4 regions of the Bacillus paranthracis genome follow, and region 1 is predicted to be linked to each of the others. Evidence: riboswitches for the same ligand, from Rfam matches in the RefSeq annotation. Region 1 holds a riboswitch; each other region holds the start of a gene.
The links. Region 1 has a riboswitch for lysine ahead of NLJ82_RS04560 (amino acid permease). Riboswitches for the same ligand answer to the same signal wherever they lie in the genome.
Positions count from the first base shown of each region.

Region 2: linked by a shared signal. The riboswitch ahead of NLJ82_RS14420 (amino acid permease) and the one ahead of NLJ82_RS04560 (amino acid permease) in region 1 are both predicted to bind lysine.
Region 3: linked by a shared signal. The riboswitch ahead of NLJ82_RS09060 (aspartate kinase) and the one ahead of NLJ82_RS04560 (amino acid permease) in region 1 are both predicted to bind lysine.
Region 4: linked by a shared signal. The riboswitch ahead of lysA (diaminopimelate decarboxylase) and the one ahead of NLJ82_RS04560 (amino acid permease) in region 1 are both predicted to bind lysine.

Region 1 is NZ_CP101135.1:889,882-896,224, forward strand. Features, by position in the region: gene NLJ82_RS04555 (ABC transporter permease) at 133-1,332, opposite strand; gene NLJ82_RS04560 (amino acid permease) at 1,393-2,817, opposite strand; lysine riboswitch at 2,965-3,148, opposite strand; gene racE (glutamate racemase) at 3,349-4,179, shown strand; gene NLJ82_RS04570 (DUF3626 domain-containing protein) at 4,292-5,377, shown strand; gene gapN (NADP-dependent glyceraldehyde-3-phosphate dehydrogenase) at 5,457-6,343, opposite strand, start outside.
Region 2 is NZ_CP101135.1:2,795,722-2,802,064, forward strand. Features, by position in the region: gene NLJ82_RS14395 (metallophosphoesterase family protein) at 1-497, opposite strand, end outside; gene NLJ82_RS14400 (aminoglycoside phosphotransferase family protein) at 511-1,437, opposite strand; gene NLJ82_RS14405 (VOC family protein) at 1,452-2,249, opposite strand; gene NLJ82_RS14410 (sulfite exporter TauE/SafE family protein) at 2,456-3,358, shown strand; gene NLJ82_RS14415 (GNAT family N-acetyltransferase) at 3,398-3,847, opposite strand; lysine riboswitch at 4,171-4,363, shown strand; gene NLJ82_RS14420 (amino acid permease) at 4,476-5,942, shown strand; gene NLJ82_RS14425 (iron-sulfur cluster biosynthesis family protein) at 6,056-6,343, shown strand, end outside.
Region 3 is NZ_CP101135.1:1,767,449-1,773,791, forward strand. Features, by position in the region: gene asnA (aspartate--ammonia ligase) at 58-1,041, shown strand; gene NLJ82_RS09050 (helix-turn-helix domain-containing protein) at 1,182-1,622, shown strand; gene NLJ82_RS09055 (VOC family protein) at 1,830-2,285, opposite strand; gene NLJ82_RS09060 (aspartate kinase) at 2,635-3,864, opposite strand; lysine riboswitch at 4,064-4,250, opposite strand; gene NLJ82_RS09065 (DoxX-like family protein) at 4,442-5,350, shown strand; gene NLJ82_RS09070 (DUF4166 domain-containing protein) at 5,354-5,959, shown strand; gene NLJ82_RS09075 (YndJ family protein) at 5,965-6,343, shown strand, end outside.
Region 4 is NZ_CP101135.1:1,442,109-1,448,451, forward strand. Features, by position in the region: gene NLJ82_RS07360 (LTA synthase family protein) at 1-1,816, opposite strand, end outside; gene NLJ82_RS07365 (DUF3888 domain-containing protein) at 2,017-2,466, shown strand; lysine riboswitch at 2,556-2,737, shown strand; gene lysA (diaminopimelate decarboxylase) at 2,918-4,234, shown strand; SAM riboswitch class I at 4,352-4,460, shown strand; gene NLJ82_RS07375 (YezD family protein) at 4,533-4,676, shown strand; gene NLJ82_RS07380 (phosphoadenylyl-sulfate reductase) at 4,763-5,467, shown strand; gene sat (sulfate adenylyltransferase) at 5,506-6,343, shown strand, end outside.

The DNA.
Region 1 (6,343 bases):
AAACATGTATTATCGTTTTTGTATGTAAAATTATAAAATATCGATTGTGCCGGTGATTCTTGTTTGAGGAGGAAAAATAAAAAAGGCAAGGAGAATTTATTTTCTCCTTGCCTTTTAAGATAATTCTTTTCGTTAAAACGAAGAAATGCGTTGTTTCGTTTTTGGTACAATAATAAATTTGATCGAGAGTAACCCGACAATCATAATGATAAGGCTATGTAAAAATTGACCTGTAGCAATGAGTATAACAATTGAAAATATAATGAGCTGAATGCGTAGCAATATAAAGATTAAGTGAAGAAATTGATTCAGTCGTTTTTCAGTATGAATTGGATATAATGCTACAATAATATTTCCCGAAAAATATTTCCATAGGGAACGGAGCTGCATAGAAATCATATATAGGACGATATATGCGATAGCGCCTTTTACGTATACGTTTGGTATAAAATATAAGGCAAAGGCACCGATCAACCCTAAGCGAATATATATACCGAAATAATCATTCCCGCGTAAAAATGCGAGTGTATGTAAATAGAAGAAAGTTGCTCGTTTTTTATGTAATAAAGGTTCAATCCAATTTGTAAGCCATTTTCTTTTACTTACTTGCTTATTTAGTTGCGGAACATCAGTGAAGATGCTAGCAAATTGATAAAAACGAACGTTCATTTTTTCTTCTTGCTCGATTATGTAATCCCATGGTATTCGTTTTGTAGGCTGTTTTTTCGTGTATAGAAGTAGGAAAGCAAGTAGTAAGAGTAATCCACCTAATATGAGAACATTTGCTACATAAAACAGCATATAAATGACTAGGGCGTTACAAGCAATACGAATAATCAGCCATATATTTTTTTCGTGACAATCACGCCACATCCAATGTATGTATATGTTCCAAGCTTTCGTAACCATTAAAATGATAAAGATTGTACATAAGAAAGGTATCGTTAATTGTAATGATTGCAGTGCAAGCGGAACGAGAATAAGAAACGTAAATAACAATGGGAAAAGCTGAATGATGTAATTGTATAGAAGAGATTTTTTGAAATAAGAAGTTAATTTCTCTTCTAGTGCTAGTAAATAGACAGCGTCAGGTTTCTGAATAAATGTACGAATAGGGCATCTCGTTATAATGAATGTAAGTACAATCGTGATGAGTAGTAAAGATATTCCTTTAGAAGGAGATGCTTTTAGAAACTGAGCATAATAGTATGCACCAACACATGAAATAAAGATAAAGCTATATAGTAAACCGTTAATCATACGTGCAAAGTATGTAATGATATTTTGCATATGTTGTTGGAAACGGCTGCTCCATAGTGATTCGATTGACATGTTTTTCACCTCTTTGTTCTATTATATATGTTTTGTAAAAGAAAAAACGAGCAAATTGCGTTATGCAACTTGCCCGTTTTTCTTTTCGTTATTTTTTTTCTGATCACGATTCATTAATGGATAGAAGGCAAAGCCGATTACGAATAAACCAATTCCGAGAAGGAATGTTTTTATATCGGCTGCGCCCGTTTTAATAACCCATAGTGCGTAGCAAAGTGCAATCACTGCGACTATGCCATCTGTAATTCTTGCCCGTATTTCATTTTTATACGTTTCACCAGTTGCGACTAGTTTTAACTGGAAGATTGGTGAAACGAGATATGGAATGAGGTAGGCCAGTGTCGATACAGTAATAACGAATGTATAAGCTTCCGCAATTGTTCCTGATAATGTTGAGAATAAGAACACTTGCGACATAATGTTTGTTAATCGTAATGAATAAATTGGACTTCCTTTTTTGTTTGTTTTTGTGAAGAAGGAAGGGAAGAAACCTTCTTTTGCTGCTTGATACGGTACTTCTGAGCTTAATAAAATCCAGCCTAAGATGGAACCGAATAGGGAAGTAAGAGCAAGTAATGCCATCAGTTTCCCGCCGCCATGACCCATTGCAGCGTTTAGTGCATCTGCTAATGGACGTTCAGAAGCTTGTAATTTATCAATGTGAAGTACACCCATTGTTAAAATTGTAATTCCTAAGTAAATCGCAACTGTAATAAGTAATCCCGCAACTGTTGCGCGTTTTACCGTTTTTGGAGAAACGGCCCGGTTTGATAAAAGAACCGCTGATTCAATTCCGATAAATGCCCAAAGCGTCGTAAGAGCAGCTAAGTTTACTTGTGAAAGTAGACCGTGTGATACACCTGATTTATCGATCATCGGTGTGTACCATTGTCCAAACTTAGAAGCTTCGAATGCAAATAACGTAACGACGATAAATAAAAGGAATCCAGTTACTTTCGTTGTTGTTGCTAAGAAGTTTAGCTTTCCAGCTCCGCTTACACCGTTTGTTAATATAATATGAGTTCCCCAAAGTAAGATGGAACAAATCGTAAATGTAATTAGTTTTCCGACTTCTACATTAAAAGAACCGATTGAAAATAGTAGTCGTGTATCTTTCATAATCGGGAAGAAGAGTGATAAATATCCCGCAAATGATGTAATGATGGCAACGTTACTTGCCCAGTTTGCAACCCAATATCCCCATACCATACTGAAACCAGCCATTTTTTTCTTTTTTGGTGTTGAGAATAAAGCATATGCATGACTTTGTGGTCCTGTCGTTAAATCAGGACGACGAATTGCTAAATTACCGAAAACAAGAGCTAGCATTAAAACACCAAACCCTGTTGTTAACCAAGCTAAAGTGACACCGAGAGGGCTTGCTGTTTGTGCCAACGTACTTGGCACCATGAAAATACCAGCGCCAACCATATTACCGACAACGAAAGCTGTGAGTACCCAAAAGCCCCATTTTTTTTGTTGCATAGAAAATACCTCCAAAGTTAGTATAACCAAGTCAAGCGAGGAGATATGTATGTCTTCCTGAGTCAGGAAGAGAAGTCCCAAACAAAACAAAAAAAGCACGTAATTTGCCGCTACATGCTTTCTATCTTATAAGAAACCCACGACATACCTCTCGATAGCTCTCCACAAACGAAACGTTTGTGACAGTTCTGCACTTATTAAGTAGCAGACCCAGCAAGCGTGCATGGTGGACACGGGCTTACTTCGGCAATCATTCCTTTCTCATTCGTTCATCAATGCCACTACATCTCCTGAAATGATACTCTTAATGACTGCAACCTCTACCTCACCGAGATACGAATGAGGATTTAAATATTAATTTAACGTATTTAAGAGTAACAAATGAATTTTTATACGTCAATGGATATAATAATAATCAGATTATAGAGAAGAGTTTGTGATTAAAAGCAAGAGGGATTATTATGTAATATTGAATTTTCATAATATAATAAATGTTGTTGGCGCTAGATGATTGAAAAGGGGATGAAGTATATGTCTGTATGTCATAAACATTCAGTAATAGGTGTGTTAGATTCGGGAGTTGGGGGATTAACAGTTGCGAGCGAAATTATAAGACAATTGCCTAAAGAGAGCATTTATTATATTGGTGATAATGAACGTTGTCCGTATGGGCCAAGAAGTGTAGAAGAGGTACAATCTTTCGTATTTGAAATGGTTGAGTTCCTCAAACAGTTTCCGTTAAAAGCTCTAGTTGTAGCATGTAATACTGCTGCAGCTGCTGCATTGACTGCGCTGCAAGAAGCACTTTCTATTCCGGTTATTGGCGTTATACATCCAGGAGCAAGAGCGGCAATTAAAGTGACGAAGAAAGGGGAAATCGGAGTAATTGGAACTGTAGGTACGATAAAATCTAATATGTACGAAAAAGCATTGCATGAGCTTGATACATATTTGAAAGTGCATAGTCATGCGTGCCCGACCTTAGCTACAGTTGTAGAAAATCAATTAGAAGATACAGCATATGTAACCGAGCAAGTAAAACAAGCTTTACTGCCATTAACGAAAGAAGATATAGATACGTTAATTCTTGGGTGTACGCATTATCCACTTTTAGAGTCTTATATTAAAAAGGAACTAGGAGAGGATGTAACGATTATTAGTTCTGCAGAAGAAACAGCGATAGAGTTAAGCACAATTTTACAGCATAAAGGAATTTTGTCTGACAATCTGAATCCTGAGCATCGATTTTTTACAACAGGCTCTGCCTTATCATTTGAACATATTGCTGAGCGTTGGCTAGGATATCACATTTCTGTAGAATGTGTGGATTTACCCGTAAAGAATGCTCGCATCTGTAATTAGACTGTATGAAAGTACTTTTTGTTCAATAAATCAGGTTAGTTGCATAAGAAGGAAAAAATGCACTTTTAATTGAAAGGATTAAGGTCATTTCAATTAAAGGGGAGATTGGATTATGGAATTATTAAGGTCTCAATTATTTGCTTTAGAGTATATTTCAAAATATGCAGAGAACGAAAAACGTGAGGCGAAAGCAACAATTAATCATATACTTAACATGTGTAATATTACAGATGAAATATTTGAAGAAGTTGTCGCTAACTTAAAATCTCATGCAAGGATTGCTTTACACTTTCATCCAGACAGACTCGATTCGAGTATGAAAAGTGTTGCTGAAGCATTGTTTGAACAAGGAATATATAAAAGTCAGTTTGAAACATTGCTATCTAATGGAAGTGTGTCTGCTTATCCTGGCGGTGAACGTGACCTTTGGGAACAGAGAATATTTGGAGGAGCATATCAATTGGAAGGTGTAACGAATGATCAACGGCCAAAGTATGGGGCGCTAAATTTGATGTTACATCCAGATGGGCCGGCTCCGCGTTTTGGATCCTGTTATTTTCTCTTATCTCCAAAAGTTTCTTATCGCTCTACATATACGTATTTAGATTCGCATCAAGATCCAAAAGAAAAGGGGACTTATGAGGAGTTTGATATGATTTTAGCTGCTCTTTTGGAAGAAACATTCGTAAGAGAGTTTGCAATTGGTGAAGGGAATTTGACTCCAACAAGATTAGTTAATCATTTACTGGCTAACCTGGAAAGGCCGTTTATAGATTTAGTAAACAAAGAGTCAGCCCGTAACCTTAATCATTATATTGAAGCGCAAGTTCATGGAGATATTTCTCTTAAAGAAGACGTGGAAGCTCTTGTTGTAGATCCTTCATTTAAGGGTACGGATGTAGGAAGAAAATTAGAAGGGATTTGCCTGAAGTATGCTATTGATTTGTATTGGCACACGGGTTTTGTACTTATGGTAGACGACGTTCCAATGGATTTTAGAGGTTCAAAAATGCCATCTTTAGCAAGACGCATTGCACGGAATCATTGTATCGATGCAAATATAATTGGTTCTGCTGTAGCGGATTTGAAACGCAATCCATTATCTTGGAGTGATCGTGGAACTTATGAAGAAGTGCTTCAGGAATTAAAATTATTATGGCATGTTTTAGTTCGATTTGGAAAACCAAATCGGAAGTAGAACGAAATCCTTCGTTTTTGGGAAGTATCTATATAAAAAAGAAGCTGATCTAATTTTAGATCAGCTTCTTTGTATAAGATTAAACTAAGTTTAATACAGTTACTTTTTCACGTGTCATAGACTCAAGGCTCTTACGAATACCTTGTGCGCCCATACCTGAACCTTTTACACCGATGAATGGGAAGTGGTCAGGGCCGCGCTCTGTGCGTCCGTTAATTTGAACAGAACCAGTTTCGATTTTGTTAGCAATTGCAAATGCTTTGTTAATGTCTTTAGTGAAGACACTTGCTTGCAGACCGAACTCTGATTTGTTAGCAATTTCAATTGCTTGCTCATCTGAAGAAACACGGATGATTGGAAGGATTGGGCCAAATGGCTCTTCCCAAGCAACTTTCATTTCTTCAGTTACGTGGTCGATTAATGTTGGGTAAATTAAGTTACGCTCACGTTTGTTACCGATAACAATCGTAGCACCTTTTTCTACAGCGTCGTCAACTAAACCTTGAACGAAGTCAGCAGATTTATCGTCGATTAATGGAACGATTGTGCTGTCTTGTTCTGGAGATCCAACTGAGAGTTCAGCTACTTGCGCTTTTAATAAGCCAACAAGCTCGTCTGCTACGTTTTCGTGTACAAGTACACGTTTAATAGCTGTACAACGTTGACCAGAGTAAGAGAATGCACCGCTTACGATATGGTTTGCAGCATCTTGTAAGTCAGCATCTTCACGAACGATACCAGGATCTTTACCACCAAGTTCTAATACAAGTGGAATCATGGAAGCTTTTTTCGCTAAATGTTTACCTGTGTTTGTACCACCTGTGAACGATACCATATTGATACCTTCGTGTTCTACTAAGTAGTCACCAATTACAGAACCGCGTCCTGTAGCTACGTTTACTAGGCCTTTTGGAAGACCAGCTTTATGAAGTGCTTCAACCATTTTAATACCACTAATTGCACCTT
Region 2 (6,343 bases), 1.9 Mb from region 1:
AAATTTTGAACGAATGCTTGGTGAACATCACCGTAGCAAACGACATCTGGTTTTCTTTCTCCTTCTATATTCTCCGTGAGCTCACTGTTTTCGAACATACTAATACGCTCTTCTCTTGAAGCGTGTGGTTGTATTCTTTCATATAAACTTCTCGGTGAAGCATGAAACATTCGAATGAGTTTTCCACTCATATAAAACTCGATTGAAAATGGCAAGCTTCTTAAATAGTCATTTTGTTCTTCCGATAGTTGTTTTTGATGCCATTTTAATGCTTCAAATTCAGTTGGCTTTGTAATAAAATCATCCCAGTTTCCCATTACGACTACTTCACATTCTTTACGAATGATTTCAATTACTTCGCTAGAATGAGGACCTTTCCCTACTAAATCTCCAAGACAAATTATGCGTTTGATTCCTCTCAATTTAATGTCTTGTAGTACAGATTCTATAGCCGGAATATTACCATGTATATCTGAAATTACTGCTATTTTGTCCATATGAATTCCTCCTTTATTTATTAAATTCACTTGATTGATACCATTTTGGAATATAGGATGAAAATTGATTATGATCTTCTAAAATTTGGTTCAATCTTTCCTTCATATCATCTACTAAATGCGGCGTGCTTCGGTTTGTCCAAACGATATCCGCTGGGAATGTCATTGCTGCATATAATGAGTACAGTTTCCAAAAATGAAGTAATGGTTCCCCTCCGCAATAACCATGGACTTGTCCAACCGCAAATGGTTTGCTTATTCTTGTAGTAAAAATCGCTACGTTATAAAAATCGTGTATCGGATCGCCAAAATCATATCCACCAAAATCGATAACGATAAATTCCTTATTATGAATCATACTATTTGCTGGATGGAAGTCATCGTGTAAAAATGTGATTGGACGATTTTTTAATAAGTCTTTATGATTTTCTACAAAGGTTAATACTGGCTTCAAATCTATAAAATTCACTTCGTAATCTGCTAATGCCTCTATGTATTTTTCGTATTTATTCCATCTAGATGTTTCCCATTTATCACTTGCACTTTCTCTTTCAATTGAGTGAATTCGCTTTAATACTTCTCCAGCTTTTCTTCCTGCATGATACTGTTCTTCCGCCGATAGCTTACTTAAGCCCTCTTCACCATTTACACCTTGGGCCCATTCAAATACTTGAACACATTTATTTAATTCCTCAAGTTTTATGAAATGAATTAACTTAGGCGTTGGAATATGTAATGACTCTAATTGTTTCATATACGTATATTCTTCTTGTTTACGTTCAAAATGAACTGCATCACATACTTTTACAAAATATGTTACTTTGTTTTCTAATTCTATTTTATATTTCTCTTCATGTGAGAAACCTTTTGAAATAGCTGTACACTTTATAATACGAGGGCATTCTAGTTTTCTCTCTATCTCTCTAAGTATTTCATTCACAACGTTCACCTCTATTAATATATGTACAAACTACCTAACACTTCATGCTCTCGTTTATTTTCTCCTTTACATTCCACTGCAAATGGATATTCACCATAATTCTTTATGTATTCTTGTACTAGACCTTCTCCAATCGGTTCACAAAACTGTACTTGAATGTCACCAAACGATACACTTTGACACTCCGCATTCCATTCTTCATTTTTCATGACTGGAGTTGCAGTTAGCTCCATGACTGCTTTCCATTTCCGTACTGTTTCTCGAACATTTTTCACTGCGTAATGAATCGTTTCAATTTGTTGTACTTTGTTTTTATGTTCAGTGATCGTGCCAATGTTACGTAAATCATTTCTTCTTTCTTCGTCCGTTTCATTCCACTGTATAAAGAAAGGTAATTTCGGTCCGTTCTTATCTTGCTTTACAAATAACATTTTCCATTCTAAAAGACGGCCATCTTTTCTCATACGTTTCCCTTCAAATGGTCCTATCGTATGTAAACCGTGCTTACTAAACTTTACTGCTAGCTCTTCAATTGCATCTGTTCGAATTGCGATTTGAAGCATACCCTCACCGTCTTGTAATTTCACTACCGTTTCTTGTACTAATGGATTATCTGCTTTCTTCGCTTTTTCTTCATGTTGAACTGCTAAAAATTCTATATATGATAAATCAAAATAACATAAACTATTCCAAGTACCCCAAGTAGTATGCTCTCCGCCTAGTGCAGTATGAAATCCACGCTCCTGCATTTGTTTTGCCGCTTCCTCCGGTGTACAGTTCACTGCATGTACGAGGTGATCAAATAATAACATGTCTTTCTCCCCTTTCTCTCCATCCTTTTATTGTATATTTTATTTTTCTTTCATTCAATTCAAAAAACTTTAAAACCTAGTTGATTTATACGATTAATGTGTATTATAATGAAACAAATTTCATTATTGCTGATTGGAAAAACCAAAGGCACTTTTCTCACACGGGAAAAGTGCCTTTTTCATTTACTATTACAGGGGGATTATTTATGCAGAAATTAATTGTCTTTGCTATTATTGGATTTTTCGCTCAATTGATCGATGGAGCACTTGGAATGGCGTACGGGGTAACATCTACCTCGCTTTTACTAATGTTTGGTATCGCACCAGCTGTCGCTTCCGCTTCTGTTCATTTAGCTGAAGTCGTTACAACCGCCGCTTCTGGTGCATCTCACATCAAATTTGGAAACGTTGATAAATATACTGTTTCCAGGCTTACATTACCAGGAGCAATTGGCGCATTTATTGGAGCATGTTTTTTAAGCAATTTACCTGGGGATGTAATTAAACCGTACATTTCTGTATTTTTATTTACTTTAGGGGTTTATATTTTATTACGATTCATTATTCAAAAACAAGTTGTTACTTCAAAGAAACGTATGTCTGCTAAACAACTTGTTCCGCTTGGCTTATTCGCTGGATTCGTTGATTCAACTGGTGGTGGTGGCTGGGGGCCGATTACGACACCTGTACTTTTAGCAAGAGGAAATGAAGCTAGAAAAGTTATCGGATCTGTAGATACGAGTGAGTTTCCTGTTTCACTCGCTGCAACAATTGGTTTTTTCATCTCACTCGGTTGGGAACAAGTAAGTTGGGTTTGGGTATTTTCGTTAATGCTTGGCGGTATTGTCGCAGCTCCAATCGCTGCATGGTTAGTGCGCATCGTACCTTCTCATTTACTTGGCGTATTAGTTGGTGGCCTTATTATCTTTACAAACATTCGTACACTACTTACTACATTTAAAGTGGATCCAACGATTATTTCCCTTTCTTACGTGGCAATTGGTCTTGTCGTTATTATTTCTATTTTCATTGCTGTTCGTAATCATTCCAAGCATTCTAACACACCGACAGCCGGATATCCGAATGATCAAAAACAAATGCTACCTTAACGATAAAAATACCGCCCGATATACTTCGAGCGGTATTTTTTATTTTTCTATTTTCCAATTAATCATTGTTTCTGTAGTGCCAGTTCTCTTCATATGTAATTTCTCTAATACACGAATCGAGCTTTCGTTTTCAAGAAGTGTCTCCGCAATAATTGTTTCTACCTCTCCAGTTTGAAAAGCCCAATTTATTAGTTCTCTTACAGCTTCTGTCGCATACCCTTTATTCCAATATTTCTCAATAAAACCGTAACCAATTTCTACTGTATGCTCCTCATTTGGTTTCCCTTTAAACCCTATATCACCTAGAACGATGTCATCTTCTTTTCGAATGACATACCACGCGCCCCAAGGTAATAAATCCTTATCCTGTTTTACATTTTCTACATGCCCTACAACATGAGGACCACTATTATATCCTTGCTCGTTAGCAACGTGAATACTCTCTTCTGTACACGGCACTATATAGAGCCTTTCTGTTTCTAATTTCATTTTGATTTCCCCTTTTTTACTTACACGTTACTCTAATTATATCAAAAAATATGACCTGATTATGAATGTCGAATTATATTTTCTGAATTTTCTTTTAATTTTTGAAGGGTTTTTCAATATTTTTTGCGAAACATTTGTATAACAATTTTTTCTTTGCTTATTGTTACATAATAGTAGGTTCGGGTGGAGTTTTGCAAGCGTTTCCTATACAATAACCGATATTTTTTGATTTTTTCCTACAAAATATCTTGCAATATATTCAGAAACTCATTACAATTGCCATATATTAAAAATCTTAGCAATATATCAAATCCTCATCAATCCGATGAGGTAGAGGTTGCGACTTTTAAGAGTAAAACGGACGAGACACAGAGAAAGTCACCGACTCCGTTTGAAAGGAAAAGTTGCCGAAGTTTATATTTCTTCTCTGGAAATATGAGCTGGGGCTGTCTCCGAAAGGAACAGAACTGTCACGTTTACAAAATTACCGTGTAAACGTGGGGTGCTATCTTAACGGAAGGGTATGATGGGGTGGTTATTTGTGAAACGTTCCGCCAAATTCCTTTGGCGGTTTTTTGTATTTTTCTCCCCCGCTCCTTCCTATCTTACAAGAAAAGGAGTGTTGAACATGAATAGCGCAACGAATCAAGCTACCTCTAAAACAGAAGCTACAAAAGGAAAAGGTGAATTAAGACGCGGTCTAAAATCAAGGCACCTTACGATGATTTCTCTCGGCGGTACAATTGGTACCGGACTATTTCTTGCCAGCGGTGGTGTCATCCATTCAGCTGGACCTGGCGGGGCATTAATTGCATACGCCGCAATTGGAATTATGGTTTACTTTTTAATGACAAGCTTAGCTGAACTCGCAGCTTACATGCCTGTTACTGGCTCTTTTAGCACGTACGCAACAAAATTTGTTGATCCATCACTTGGCTTTGCACTTGGATGGAACTATTGGTATAACTGGGCCATTACGATTGCTGCTGAACTAGCTGCAGTAACATTAATTATGAAATTTTGGTTTCCAGATACTCCTTCCCTCATTTGGAGCGGATTATGTTTAGCTATTATTTTCCTTTTAAACTACTTATCTGTTAAAGGATTTGGTGAATCTGAATATTGGTTTGCACTTATTAAAGTAGCTACGATTATTATCTTTTTAATTGTCGGGTTTATGATGATTTTCGGAATTATGGGCGGCGAAACGGTTGGATTTAAAAACTTCACTGTTGCAGATGCACCATTTAACGGTGGTATCATGGCAATTATCGGAGTATTTATGGCAGCTGGTTTCTCCTTCCAAGGAACTGAATTACTTGGGGTAGCTGCTGGTGAAACTTCTGATCCAGAGCGTAATATTCCGAAAGCAATTCGCTCGATCTTTTGGCGTATCCTTTTATTCTATATCCTTGCCATTCTCGTTATCGGTTTATTAATTCCTTATACAACTGAAAGTCTTGCCGCAAGTGATGTAACAGTAAGTCCATTTACACTTATTTTTGAAAAAGCGGGCGTTGCCTTCGCTGCTTCTGTTATGAACGCTGTTATTTTAACGGCAGTACTATCTGCTGGTAACTCTGGTATGTATGCATCAACTCGTATGCTTTGGGATTTAGCTCGCCAAGGGAAAGCACCGAAGTTTCTTGGTAAATTAGATAGCCGCGGCGTACCTGTTAACGCATTAATCGTAACATCGATTGTCGGTAGTATCGCTTTCATTGCTTCTTTATTCGGTGACGGTGTTGTATACATTTGGTTATTAAATGCATCTGGAATGTCTGGCTTTATCGCATGGGTTGGAATCGCAATTAGTCATTACCGTTTCCGTAAAGCATATATCGCACAAGGAAAAGATTTAAATGACTTACCTTATAGAGCAAAATGGTTCCCATTCGGACCAATCTTCGCATTTGCACTTTGCGTCATCGTAATTTTAGGTCAAAACTACGGCGCATTTATGGGTGAATCAATCGATTGGAACGGCGTACTCGTTTCTTACATCGGTTTACCACTCTTTTTAGTACTTTGGTTAGGATACAAATTTACGAAAAAAACAAAAGTCATTCCACTTGATAAATGTGAACTGAAATAAAGGGAGACGAGCAAACAAATTTGTTTGCTCGTTTTTTATTGCAAACCTCTTTGCTTCCCTATTGCCCCTGTTTTTGCAATAATAAAGGAAATATAAATAAAGGTTGGGATACAATGAACATTCGCATTACTGATGAAGCAATAGCAGCTATACATAGATTAGAACGTGAAGATAAAAAAATCATTCGCATTAGAGGGACAATGACAAACTCTTGTAGTATTTTCGTTGATGTCGATTTAATTTGGGATACATATGTTGCAGATGATGTTGTATATGAAGATGCAGACCTTATCGTACAAATGGATTCATTTACGAAAGACTACACTGGTGATACGGTGAAGCTTGATTATAAAACGACAGGTTTTAGTATTACGACTCCGAGTGAGACTTTAGTTTATGGA
Region 3 (6,343 bases), 880 kb from region 1:
GGGCTTTTTTTGTTGGCTTCTTTTCACAACATCCAAACATTTTAGGAGGAAACCACCATGTATCAATCATTAATGACAGTAAGAGAGACTCAAATCGCAATTAAGGAAGTTAAAACATTTTTCGAGGATCAATTAGCAAAACGACTTGAACTATTCCGCGTATCTGCACCATTATTCGTAACGAAAAAATCAGGATTAAACGATCACCTAAACGGTGTAGAACGTCCAATTGAATTTGATATGTTACACTCAGGAGAAGAATTAGAAATTGTGCACTCACTAGCGAAGTGGAAACGATTTGCACTCCATGAATATGGATATGAAGCTGGTGAAGGTTTATATACAAACATGAACGCGATCCGTCGTGATGAAGAACTTGATGCAACACATTCTATTTACGTTGACCAATGGGATTGGGAAAAAATCGTTCAAAAAGAATGGCGTACTGTAGATTATTTACAAAAAACAGTACTAACAATTTATGGAATATTCAAAGATTTAGAAGACCACTTATTTGAAAAGTATCCGTTCCTTGGGAAGTATTTACCAGAAGAAATTGTATTCGTTACTTCTCAAGAACTAGAAGATAAATATCCAGAATTAACACCGAAAGATCGTGAACATGCAATTGCAAAAGAACACGGTGCAGTCTTCATTATCGGAATTGGTGATGCACTTCGTTCAGGTGAAAAGCATGATGGACGCGCAGCTGATTATGATGATTGGAAATTAAACGGTGATATTTTATTCTGGCACCCAGTACTACAATCTTCATTTGAATTATCATCAATGGGAATTCGTGTTGATAGTAAATCACTTGATGAGCAGTTAACGAAAACAGGTGAAGACTATAAACGTGAGTACGATTTCCATAAAGGTATTTTAGAAGACGTACTACCATTAACAATTGGTGGTGGTATCGGACAATCAAGAATGTGCATGTACTTCTTACGTAAAGCACATATTGGTGAAGTTCAATCTTCTGTATGGCCTGACGATTTACGTGAAGCTTGCAAGAAAGAAAACATTCATCTATTTTAATAGAAGAGAGAGAATAGCTTAAATATAGAGCTATTCTCTCTTTTTTACTGTGTAAACGAATGGTTTACAGTGAGTTTTACTAATGGTTTCTTTCTTTTTTATCTCCTTGTATGTAATAATTTGTTAAAGGAGGGGACGTTATGAGCTTAGGAGAACAGTTAAAAAAATTACGAGAGTCAAAGGGATTTTCACAAGAGGATGTTGCTAAAAAGATTGGTGTGACGAGGCAAGCGGTATATAAGTGGGAGAATGATAAAAGTTGTCCTGATATTGATAATTTGATTTTATTGAGCGAAATGTACAATGTTACGCTCGATGAGTTAATAAAAGGGAATCAAAACATTAAAGAAAAAATACATATTGATGAAGAAGATGAGGATTTTGAGAAGGAGAACGATTTTGGTTTTTATATTGGATTTGGTTTACTAATTATGAGTGCGTTCATTGATTATGAAAAAATACAGGTGGTTGTATTAGTAATTGCACTATTCATGATGGTTTTTTATTCGGATGTGAAGAAAGTTATTTTGAATGAGTTCAGATCGTTTTTTGAAAGAAAAGATATATATGATAAAAAGTGAGAAGAGTAAGTTATATTTCCTAGGAAAGAGTATAACAAGAAAATAAATTGCCTTATAATAATTTTAGGATGTTAATAGTATGTTAAAAAGCTCAAACAAGTATAACCCCGTTCTAAAGCTAGGACGGGGTTCAAAATCTAAGTTTTATTAAGTGTAAAGTTCTTTCAAATATTTTTACTTTAGTAAAGACTTCTAATAAAACATTAATTATTTATTACCGAGTTCTTCCGCTAAACCGATTAAAATGCCTTCAGTTCCACGAATGTAGCAGAGACGGTAAGAGTTCTCGTATTGAACTACTTCGCCAACGAGCTGAGCACCATGCTTAGTAGTAAGCCTAGATACCATTTCGTCAATGTCTTCAACGGTGAACATGACGCGCAAATAACCGAGGGCATTGACAGGAGCTGCCCGGTGATCTGCTATAGCGGGCGGGGTAAGAAATCGCGAAAGTTCAATTCGGCTATGGCCATCTGGAGTTACCATCATAGCAATCTCTACGCACTGAGAACCGAGGCCGGTTACGCGACCGGCCCATTCACCTTCGACAGTGGCGCGCCCTTCGAGTTTCAAACCAATCTCCTCGAAGAAAGAGATTGCATGATCAAGGGATTCTACAACGATGCTGACATTATCCATTCTGAGTAATTTGTTGTTTGTCATTGTCTTTATCTCCTTATATGTAAAAGTGTATGATCTAACCATCTACATAATTATACTATTAAAAAGTTATAAACTCCTTCCAAACAAAAAATAGCTTGTCACAGTATAGGGAAATGTGACAAGCTATTTTTAATTGTGCTATATAGTATCTTGTTAACAAACAATACCGCGACTTCCCCGAAAAATGTTTCTACGCTGTATGCTCTTAAAGGGCCCGATCGTTGTATAGAATGAAGTGTATTATTTAAATGATAAATACATTTCTTATTACTCTATATGCAAATAGCTTTCTATTTATATAGGAAGGAAGTAGATTCATATAATTTGTTTTAAGTTTTACTAGTAGAAATTAGCTCATCTGCACTAAAGGCTCAATTTTCGCCATAAATGATTGATGCAGCGCCTCGACACCTGTTACTAAATGAAGGCGGTCAATAACGACAGACACTTTAATTTCTGATGTACTTACCATTTTAATATGAATATCTTCTTCTTTTAAAGTAGTGAACATATTCGCAGCAACACCTGGATTAGAGACCATACCAGATCCTACAATTGATACTTTTGCTAAATGATTTTCATATTCTACTGATTCATAGTGAAGTGCCTCTTGATTTTGTTCCAATACTTCTAATGTTTCTCTTAAATCATTAGAATGGATGGAGAAGGAGAGATGAACAGTTCCTTCATTTGTAATACTTTGAATGATGATATCTACATTAATATGTGCCGCTGCTAATGTAGAGAAAACTGTTGAAAGCGAGCCTTGTTCCAATCCTTTCAATGTGATACGTGTAATATTATCTTCAAATGCAATACCTTTAACGATTGATTGTTGTTCCATGGTACATTCTCCTTTTACAATTGTTCCATTTTCTTGTTCCATACTTGAGCGAACTTCTAAAATGACATTATGATTTTTAGCAAACTCAACAGCACGTGGGTGTAATACACCAGCACCGAGATTTGCAAGTTCTAACATTTCGTCATAAGAAATTTCATCTAATTTATAAGCATCTTTTACAACTCGTGGATCCGTCGTATATACGCCAGTCACATCTGTGTAAATATCACATTTTTTTGCGTTCAGTGCAGCAGCTAATGCAACAGCAGTTGTATCAGAACCACCGCGTCCAAGCGTTGTAATTTCATGGTTTTCACTAACGCCTTGGAAGCCAGCTACGATAACAATCGTACCTTCAGCAAGATAAGATTGAATTCGATCTGTATGAATGTCAGTAATCCGTGCACTATTATGTACAGATTCTGTCGTAATACCAGCTTGCCATCCTGTTAATGAAATCGCGTTATAACCTTTTGCTTGTAATGCCATTGTTAATAATGAAATAGTGACTTGCTCTCCTGTTGATAGAAGCATATCCATTTCGCGTTTACTCGGATTTTCTGTAATCGCGTTAGCAAGTGCTACAAGTTCGTCTGTACTTTTCCCCATTGCTGAAACGACAGAGACGATACTATGTCCTCGTTCATATTCTTCAATAATTAAATTTGCTACATGTTGAATGCGTTCAACGCTTCCGACAGAAGTGCCACCAAATTTTTGTACAATCGTTTCCATTACGAATTCCTTCTTTCATCCATTTTTAAGAATAGATTAGGACATATATAAATCCCAATATTCCTGTAGTTACCAGAGAAAAACAAAAAACACCATCTCAAATAAGTGAGGATGGTGCTGTTACAGGAAAAGGGAAACAGAAAACGGAGCTAATAAAAAAACCGCCAAAAAAGGAATACCATAAAAATGATATCTCTTTTTTGTAGATAGCTCTTCATACGTACACGTCTGTACATATGACAGTTCTGTTTCTATTCGAAAACAGCCCCAATCGATACATACAGAGAAATATATCGATTTCGGCAATACTTCCTTTCATCTAATTTCATAGACATCTCTGTGTCTCCATTAGAATACTCATAAGTATCGCAACCTCTATCTCACGTTTTAGGCGAGAGTGTTTGATTTATGAAGTTGTTGGTAACATTTGTTTTATAATAATTTAAATTTTTCGAGGAATCAAGTGTTTTATATATATTTTAAAAATTCTATCTTTTTATGAGGGAGTTTGTGAAAAATGTAGCAAAATAAATTTATTACATGTACATTAAAATTATAGTGCATTGGAGGTGGAAGAATGAAAGGGAAAAAGCCTATTTATGTTTCAACAGAAATGAACACAACAATGGAGAAATTATGGGAATACACGCAAGAACCACATATACATACAGAATGGGATGCCCGCTTTACTGAAATTTCATATTTAGAGAAAAAAGAAGGAGAACCACAGAAATTTTTATATAAAACAAAAATCGGATTTGGACTTGAAATAGCTGGGGAAGGGGAATCGATAGGTGAAATAAGAAAAGAAACAGGTGAACGGATTTCTTCTTTAAAATTTTGGACAGAAAATCAATTATCACTTATTCAAATAGGGCGTGGTTATTGGAAGTATACACCCCGTAAAGAACACATTCATTTTGAGACGCAATATGATTATGATACGAGGTTTGGTCGTATAGGGAATGTAATAGATTTCTATATGTTTCGGCCGTTATTAGGCTGGGCGACTGCTTGGAGTTTTGATGCTTTAAAATTATGGTTAGAAAAGGGGCTTCATCCTAGGTTGCTAATTAGAAGAACAATGACATATTGGCTCGTATGTTTTTTATTTGCATTTGTATGGATGTATCAAGGGATCTTCCCAAAAATAATTTTCAGTCATCCAGAAGAGATGAAGATGCTTTCTGCGATTATTGATTCAACTGGAAATAGTATTGCAATTCTTAAAGTAATAGGGATGTTAGAAATTATTTTTGGTATCATATGGCTATTTCCAGTTCCAAAACAAAAATTATTTATACTACATATTTTTATGTTAATAGCCTTAACGATAGTGGCAGGATTTACGAATATCGTAAGCTTTACAGAGCCGTTTAATCCAATTACATTAAACGTTTTACTAATGGGGGTATCGATTGTCGGTTATATAAATAGTTTTGATTTACCAAGTGCAAAAAATTGCAAGAGGAAGAGAAAGGGATAATGTATGGCTAATATGTATGAAAGACTATTAGGGGATTCTTATAAAAAACTTCATCCAAAATTACAGAAACGTTATGAGATTACAGAAGAAAATAGCTTTACTGGAGAAGGAAAGATGGATGAAATTTACGGAGGTTCTTTTTTCGTAAAATTGATATTAAAAATTGCATCGAAGTTTCGAATGTTTTTCTCTGAGCGGGGGAAGGAAGTGCCATTTACAATACATAATACCGCTGAGCGAGATGGAAACGGAAATGAATTTGTGCGATGGAATCGTACTTTTTACTTTCGTAATAAGAAAAGATATTTTAATGCGGTAATGAAATTCGATGAAAATGAAATTGTAGATTATTTTGGTGAACCACACATACTTGTTTCTACACTGAATTTTCATATTGATGAGATGGGGGCGATGCATATTTCTTCAAAGAAACAATGGTTTTACATGTTTAGAAGAAAAATCCCGTTACCTAGATTCTTATACGGAGAGGCCAACATTGTAGAAAGTTATGATGAAACAAAACAGTGCTTTCGAATTCATGTACAAGTACGCAATCCGTTAATTGGTTCATTATTTTCATATAGGGGAACATTTGTGGAGAGGAAATAAATGATATGAAAAATATAATAGTTGGGCTTGCTTGTTATATTATTTTTCTAATATGTGAGTGGTCAAATGTAAACCCAGTTGAAGCAATTATTTTATTATCTATTTTGTTATGTATACCGATGTCTTTTTGTATTATTGATAAAAGAGCACGAAATGGATCGTATGTATTATTTTATAAATCTGTATCGTTTTTATATCCGATAGCAGCGATTTGTGCAATGTTAGCTTTCGTAACAAATCAATATATCTTTGCGATAATTTGGTTTGTATATACGGGGATCGTTGCGTTATTTGGTATAAATAGATTACTAGAAAGAGGATGGACACCGTTAGAAGAGACAGCTATCGATAGTGCGTTTATTTATTTGTTTTTAGGTGGTTTTT
Region 4 (6,343 bases), 550 kb from region 1:
AAATGAGTTTGTCGGAAAGTTTCAATTCTGTTTTTGCTTTTTCAATATTCGGTTGACATAATGAGATGTCTGCTTCTTCACCTGTGTTTCGTTTATAGCACATATTTTTTGTATACACATAATCTTCCGAAACGAAGCTACCATCACGCATTACCATAAGTGGATCTTCTTCTTTAATAAATAAGTCAGTTCCAAATTCAACTGATTTATTTGTTTTAATACCAAGTAAATGAAATAGCGTTGGTTTAATATCAATTTGACCAGACACTTTAGAAATGACTTTTCCTTCTTGACCAGGTACATGAATAATGAGAGGGACGCGTTGTAATTGCATAGAATCAAATGGTGTAATAGCGTCTTTCCCAAGGAACTGAGCCATAGCTGCGTTATGGTTTTCAGAAATACCGTAATGATCTCCGTAAATGACAATAACAGAGTTGTCATACAGTCCTTCTGCTTTTAATTGTTTAATAAATTGTTTAAGAGCTTCATCCGTATAACGAACGGTTGGGAAGTAACGGTTTACAACGCCACTTTCCGAATTAAACTCATCAACATATTGATCTTCTGGATTTAGAAGAAATGGAAAATGATTTGTTAAAGTAATGAATTTTGTATAGAACGGCTGTGGTAAGGATTTTAACTTTGGAATAGATTGTTCAAAGAACTCCTTATCCTTTAATCCCCAACCGACTGACATTTGTTCTGTGCCTACGTAATCATTTAAATTAAAGTAACGATCATATCCAAGTGCAGGATACATTACATCACGATTCCAAAACGCTTTATCATTTGAATGGAAGACAGCAGAAGAATATCCGTATTTCTTTAATTGTTCTGGTGTAGCTGTATATTCATTTGTTGCGTGAGTAAAGAATACAGAACCGCGGTCTAACGGATAAAGTGAATTTTCAACGATAAATTCAGCATCAGAAGTTTTACCTTGTCCTGTTTGATGATAAAAGTTATCGAAATAAAAACTATCTTTAATAAATTCGTTTAAAAATGGAGTAATTTCTTTTCCATTTATTTTTTTATTAATAACAAAACTTTGTGTAGATTCCATTGAAATCAAAATGACATTTTTACCTTTTGCAGATCCAAATAAGTTCTTATCAACTTGCTTATCTTTTGAGTCTGTATAGTTTTTAATTTCAGAGAACCCGTCCCCACTTGCAAATACACGTTCAGCTGAAGATTTTGATTGCAGTGTAATATCAAATAGATGATATGTGTATAAACCTAAATTTTTCACGACAGTTTGACGATCGAATGAGCGTGAGAACATTTGTGGTTTATAAATAACAGAAACAACAATTTGTAGTGCTAATAGAGCTGTTACACCGCTAAAGAAAGTTCTCTTCTCAGAGCGAGAAAGCGGCGTTTTGTCGCAAAATGATGGGAATTTACGCGAAAGAAACATTAAGATGATCGCATCTGCGAATAACAGTAATGTTTTATACGTAAAGAGTTCTTTTATACTCGTCCCTAAGTCAGCCATATTATTTGTTTGAAATAATACTGGGAACGTAACGAAATCGTTATAAAACCCATAAAACATTGCATTTCCAAATAAAATGAATGACAGTATAAAACTAATTCCAACTATAATGCGATTTCGGTGTTTAGATGCAAATAATGCAAAACCGAAAAATAAAAGTAACGCAGCTAGTGGATTCATAAAAAGCATAAATTCTTCAAAGAAATTATCAATTTTAATATCAAACGCTAGCTTGTACACAATATATGTTTTTATCCATAATAAAACGACTGCAACGAGTGCGAATCGCAGTTTTGGAAACAGACGTTGTAGCATAATATACTCCTCTCCTAAAAAGCATGACGGTTCTTGTGGGCCTATTTGATTAGCGCCTCATTTTATATATACGAACAGTCCTTTATTATTATGTTTATTATACTATGAGTATCATTATACGAAAATAAAAGAGAGTTGTGGACTTTTTTATAACAATTGAGTAGAAAAAGGGCAGTAGGAGACAATAAAATGGAGTTTCTATGTATGATTATTATCGTGCGCGGAAAGAATCGTGTAACAATACGGAGGTTATAATGCGAAAATTATTATATTTTATAGTATGCAGTAGTGTTATACTTTTTGCTTCACCAAGTGTGTCGGTAGCAGAGTATGATGCACCTCTTATGGAAGATGCCCTTTATTCTGTGTTATTTCCGAAAATAAATAAAGCAATCGAAAAACAATATGGGAGCTTGAAGCCTTATCAATGCCCGAAAATTATTAGTTTAAAAAAAGTGTATAGCGGTACATATTTATTTCAAGCGAGTATTGAAGTGACTAAGTATGAACGTGTTGCAGGGAAAATTGCGCCACCATTTGAGAAGGTAACGATTACATTTAATAACGAAGAAGGTGAATGGGAAGTGACAAAGGTTTCAGTAAAGCGCTTACCAAACGATACGAAACTAAACTGTCAAAAAGCAATATAAAAAATTGTTTGACAAATAAAATGGTCCTTTGGTATTGTTAATAGCAACAATTAGATGTTTGAAAATTAAATAGACTTACCTCATCTACTCTCAAAGGTAGAGGCCGCGATAGGAAAGAGTAAGCTATGGGAGATTTAATGGAATCTGTGATCATAGGTTGAAAGGGACTATTGCCGAAATATAAGAATAACCATCTTATTCATATATTGGGACTGCATTGAATAAATGTAGTACTGTCATAAGATTTATTTTATGGAGAGCTATTTGGAGATGTTGATGCGGTTTCTTATTTTGAGGAGATAACAACTCGTTTATTTTTTCAATATATATTTTTCCTAATAAGAAACGCGTGTGAACATTGTTCCGCGCGTTTTTTGTCTATCTAAAAGCGTGCTGCAATGAATAGAAGATTGGGGTTATGAGTTTTAGAGGAAATAAGGGAGGAATTCAAATGTATTTACACGGCACAAGCCGAATCAATGGGCAAGGACACTTAGAAATTGGAGGGTGCGACACGACGCAGCTAGCAAAACAATATGGAACACCACTTTATGTATACGATGAAGAGTCAATTCGAGGAAAGTGCCGCGCGTTTCATCGTGCTTTTAAAGAAAGTGGGTTCTCTTATCAAGTAGCATATGCAAGCAAGGCGTTCTTGTGCATGGAGATGTGCCGAGTAGCTCGTGAAGAGAATATGTCATTAGATGTTGTTTCTGGAGGAGAATTATATACTGCACTACAAGCAGGATTTCCTGCATCGCGCATTCATTTTCATGGCAATAACAAAACAGATGAAGAAATTGTGATGGCTCTTCAGGCGAATATTGGTTGTTTTGTCGTAGATAACTTCTTAGAATTAGAAATTTTGCATGATTTAGCAGTGCAACATGGGAAATTTGTGAACATATTAATTCGTGTAACGCCCGGAGTAGAGGCGCACACACATGAATATATTACAACAGGTCAAGATGATTCAAAATTTGGATTTGGCGTGTCAAATGGTCAAGCGATGCAGGCAATTGAGCTTGCTTTACAAAAATCAAATTATAACGTGTTAGGAATTCATTCACATATCGGATCACAAATATTTGAAACGGCTGGCTTTGTGCGAGCGATTGAAGTTCTTCATCAATTTTTAGAAGAATTGAGAGAGCGAACAAACTATGTAGTAAAAGTGCTAAATGTGGGCGGAGGATTCGGAATACGCTATACAGAATCAGATACACCATTAACTCTTGAGACATATGTGCGAGCTGTAACAAGTGCGGTGAGAGAACAATTTACAGTATGTGAATATCCACTACCGGAAATATGGGTTGAACCAGGTCGTAGCATTGTAGGTGATGCTGGAACGACACTTTATACAGTCGGATCTGTGAAGGACATTCCGGGTATTCGGAAATATGTATCAGTGGATGGTGGGATGACTGATAATTTAAGACCTGCTTTATATAACGCTCGTTATGAAGCGATGTTAGCGAATCGAGGGAATGATGAGAACGAGGAAGTTGTTTCGATTGCAGGGAAATGCTGTGAGAGTGGAGATATGTTAATTTGGGATATTACTTTACCGAAAGTTGCCTCTGCCGATTTACTAGCGATTTCTTGTACAGGGGCATACGGGTACTCGATGGCGAATAATTATAATCGGATTCGTAGACCAGCTGTCGTCTTCGTGAAAGGCGGTACATCACAAATTGTTGTAGAGCGCGAAACATATGAAAATATTATTGGGAACGATCGCATACGTATTAAAGAACTTGTTTAAATGAGGAAAAAGGAGTTGTTCGGATGGGCAATTCCTTTTTTGTAAAATAAAATAATTAAAATATATCGGAAAACTAGGATTGAAAAAAATCAGAATTATGATAAAATACAAATACAAAGCTTATCAAGAGAAGCGGAGGGAACTGGCCCGGCGAAGCTCGGCAACCTGCTTATAGAAAGCAAGGTGCTAAATCCAGCAAAATGGAATCCATTTTGAAAGATAAGGTAAAATATATTACCGAACAGTCTTTTCGAAATGGGAAAGATTTTTTTTATGAATAAAAAGGGGGGCTGTTCGCGTGAGTGTACGGGAACATTTTGAGGAAGTATCTGAGAAAATTGAAGCGATGCTTGCTGATATGAAATATGGTTCAATTACAATTGTTGTGCAAGATGGAAAAGTCATTCAATTAGAGAGAAGTGAAAAAGTACGTTTAAAGTAAAAAGCGCTGACTAGAAAAACTAGAGGCGGTTTTAACCTATTTTATTAGGTTAAAACCGTCTTTTTGCTTTTACAGGGGGAAAAAACATGTTGACGTATGAAACGTGGGAAGAAAATGATGTTTCATTTTCAGAAGAAGATGAAACGAAAGGCGCGTTATCTGCATTAAGTTGGGCTTATAAAGAATATAAAAGTGAAATTGTATACGCATGTAGCTTCGGAGTGGAAGGGATGGTACTGCTGCATCTTATTAACCAAGTAAATCCATCTGCTAAAGTTGTTTTTTTAGATACTAACGTACATTTTCAAGAAACGTATGAATTAATTCAAAAAGTGCGGGAACGATTTCCTTCATTAAATATTATAGAAAAACAGCCAAAACTTACACTTGATGAACAAGCCAACTTGCATGGTAACAAGCTATGGGAAAGCAATCCTAACCTTTGTTGTAATATTAGGAAAATTTTACCATTAGAAGAATCATTAGCGAATGAAAAAGCGTGGATATCGGGGTTGAGGAGGGAACAATCAGAAACGCGTAAGCATACAAAGTTTATAAATCAAGATCATCGCTTTCAATCTATTAAAGTTTGTCCGCTCATTCATTGGACGTGGAAAGAGGTATGGCGATATGTATACAAGCATAGCTTGCCGTATAACCCATTACATGATATTGGATATCCAAGTATTGGGTGTGAGAAGTGTACGTTGCCTGTAGGAGAGGGTGGCGATTCAAGAGATGGTAGATGGGCTGGGAAAGTGAAAACTGAATGTGGTCTTCATTATCAATAAGATGAATCTTGAAATAAAACTAAGAGGGGATATAGAACATGAGTACAGTAAACGAATTAGTAAACCGTGTAGACGAGACATATGACGTATTACAAATTGAAAAAGAAATTGGGCTAGATAACATTGCGTTAAGTGATTTAGAACTATTAGCGACAGGGGGATATAGCCCGCTTACTGGTTTTTTAGGAAAGAAAGATTATGATTCGGTTGTAGAAACGCTTCGTTTAGCTAATGGGAGCGTTTGGAGTATACCCATTACATTACCAGTAACAGAAGAAGTAGCAGAGACGCTAAAAGTTGGAGAGGAAGTAAAACTTGTTAACGGTGGAAATGTATATGGTGTCATTCAAATAGAAGATATTTTTGTGCCTGATAAGGAAAAAGAAGCGTTACTAGTGTATAAAACGACGGATGAGGCTCATCCTGGAGTGAAAAAATTATACGAAAGACCGAACGTTTACGTCGGAGGAGCTATTGTACTGACGAAACGCTTTGAAAATAATCCGTTTCCTTCTTATCATTTAGACCCAATTGAAACGAGAGAAGAATTTAAAAAACGTGGTTGGAAAACAGTAGTAGGATTTCAAACGAGGAACCCGGTGCATCGTGCCCATGAATATATTCAAAAATCTGCTCTTGAAATTGTAGATGGACTCTTTTTAAATCCGCTCGTTGGGGAAACGAAGTCGGATGATATTCCAGCTGATGTAAGGATGGAAAGCTATGAAGTATTACTTCAAAACTATTATCCGAAAGATCGTGTCTTTTTAAGTGTATTTCCTGCGGCAATGCGTTACGCAGGACCGAGGGAAGCAATATTCCATGCATTAGTTAGAAAGAATTTTGGATGTACCCACTTTATCGTAGGGCGCGATC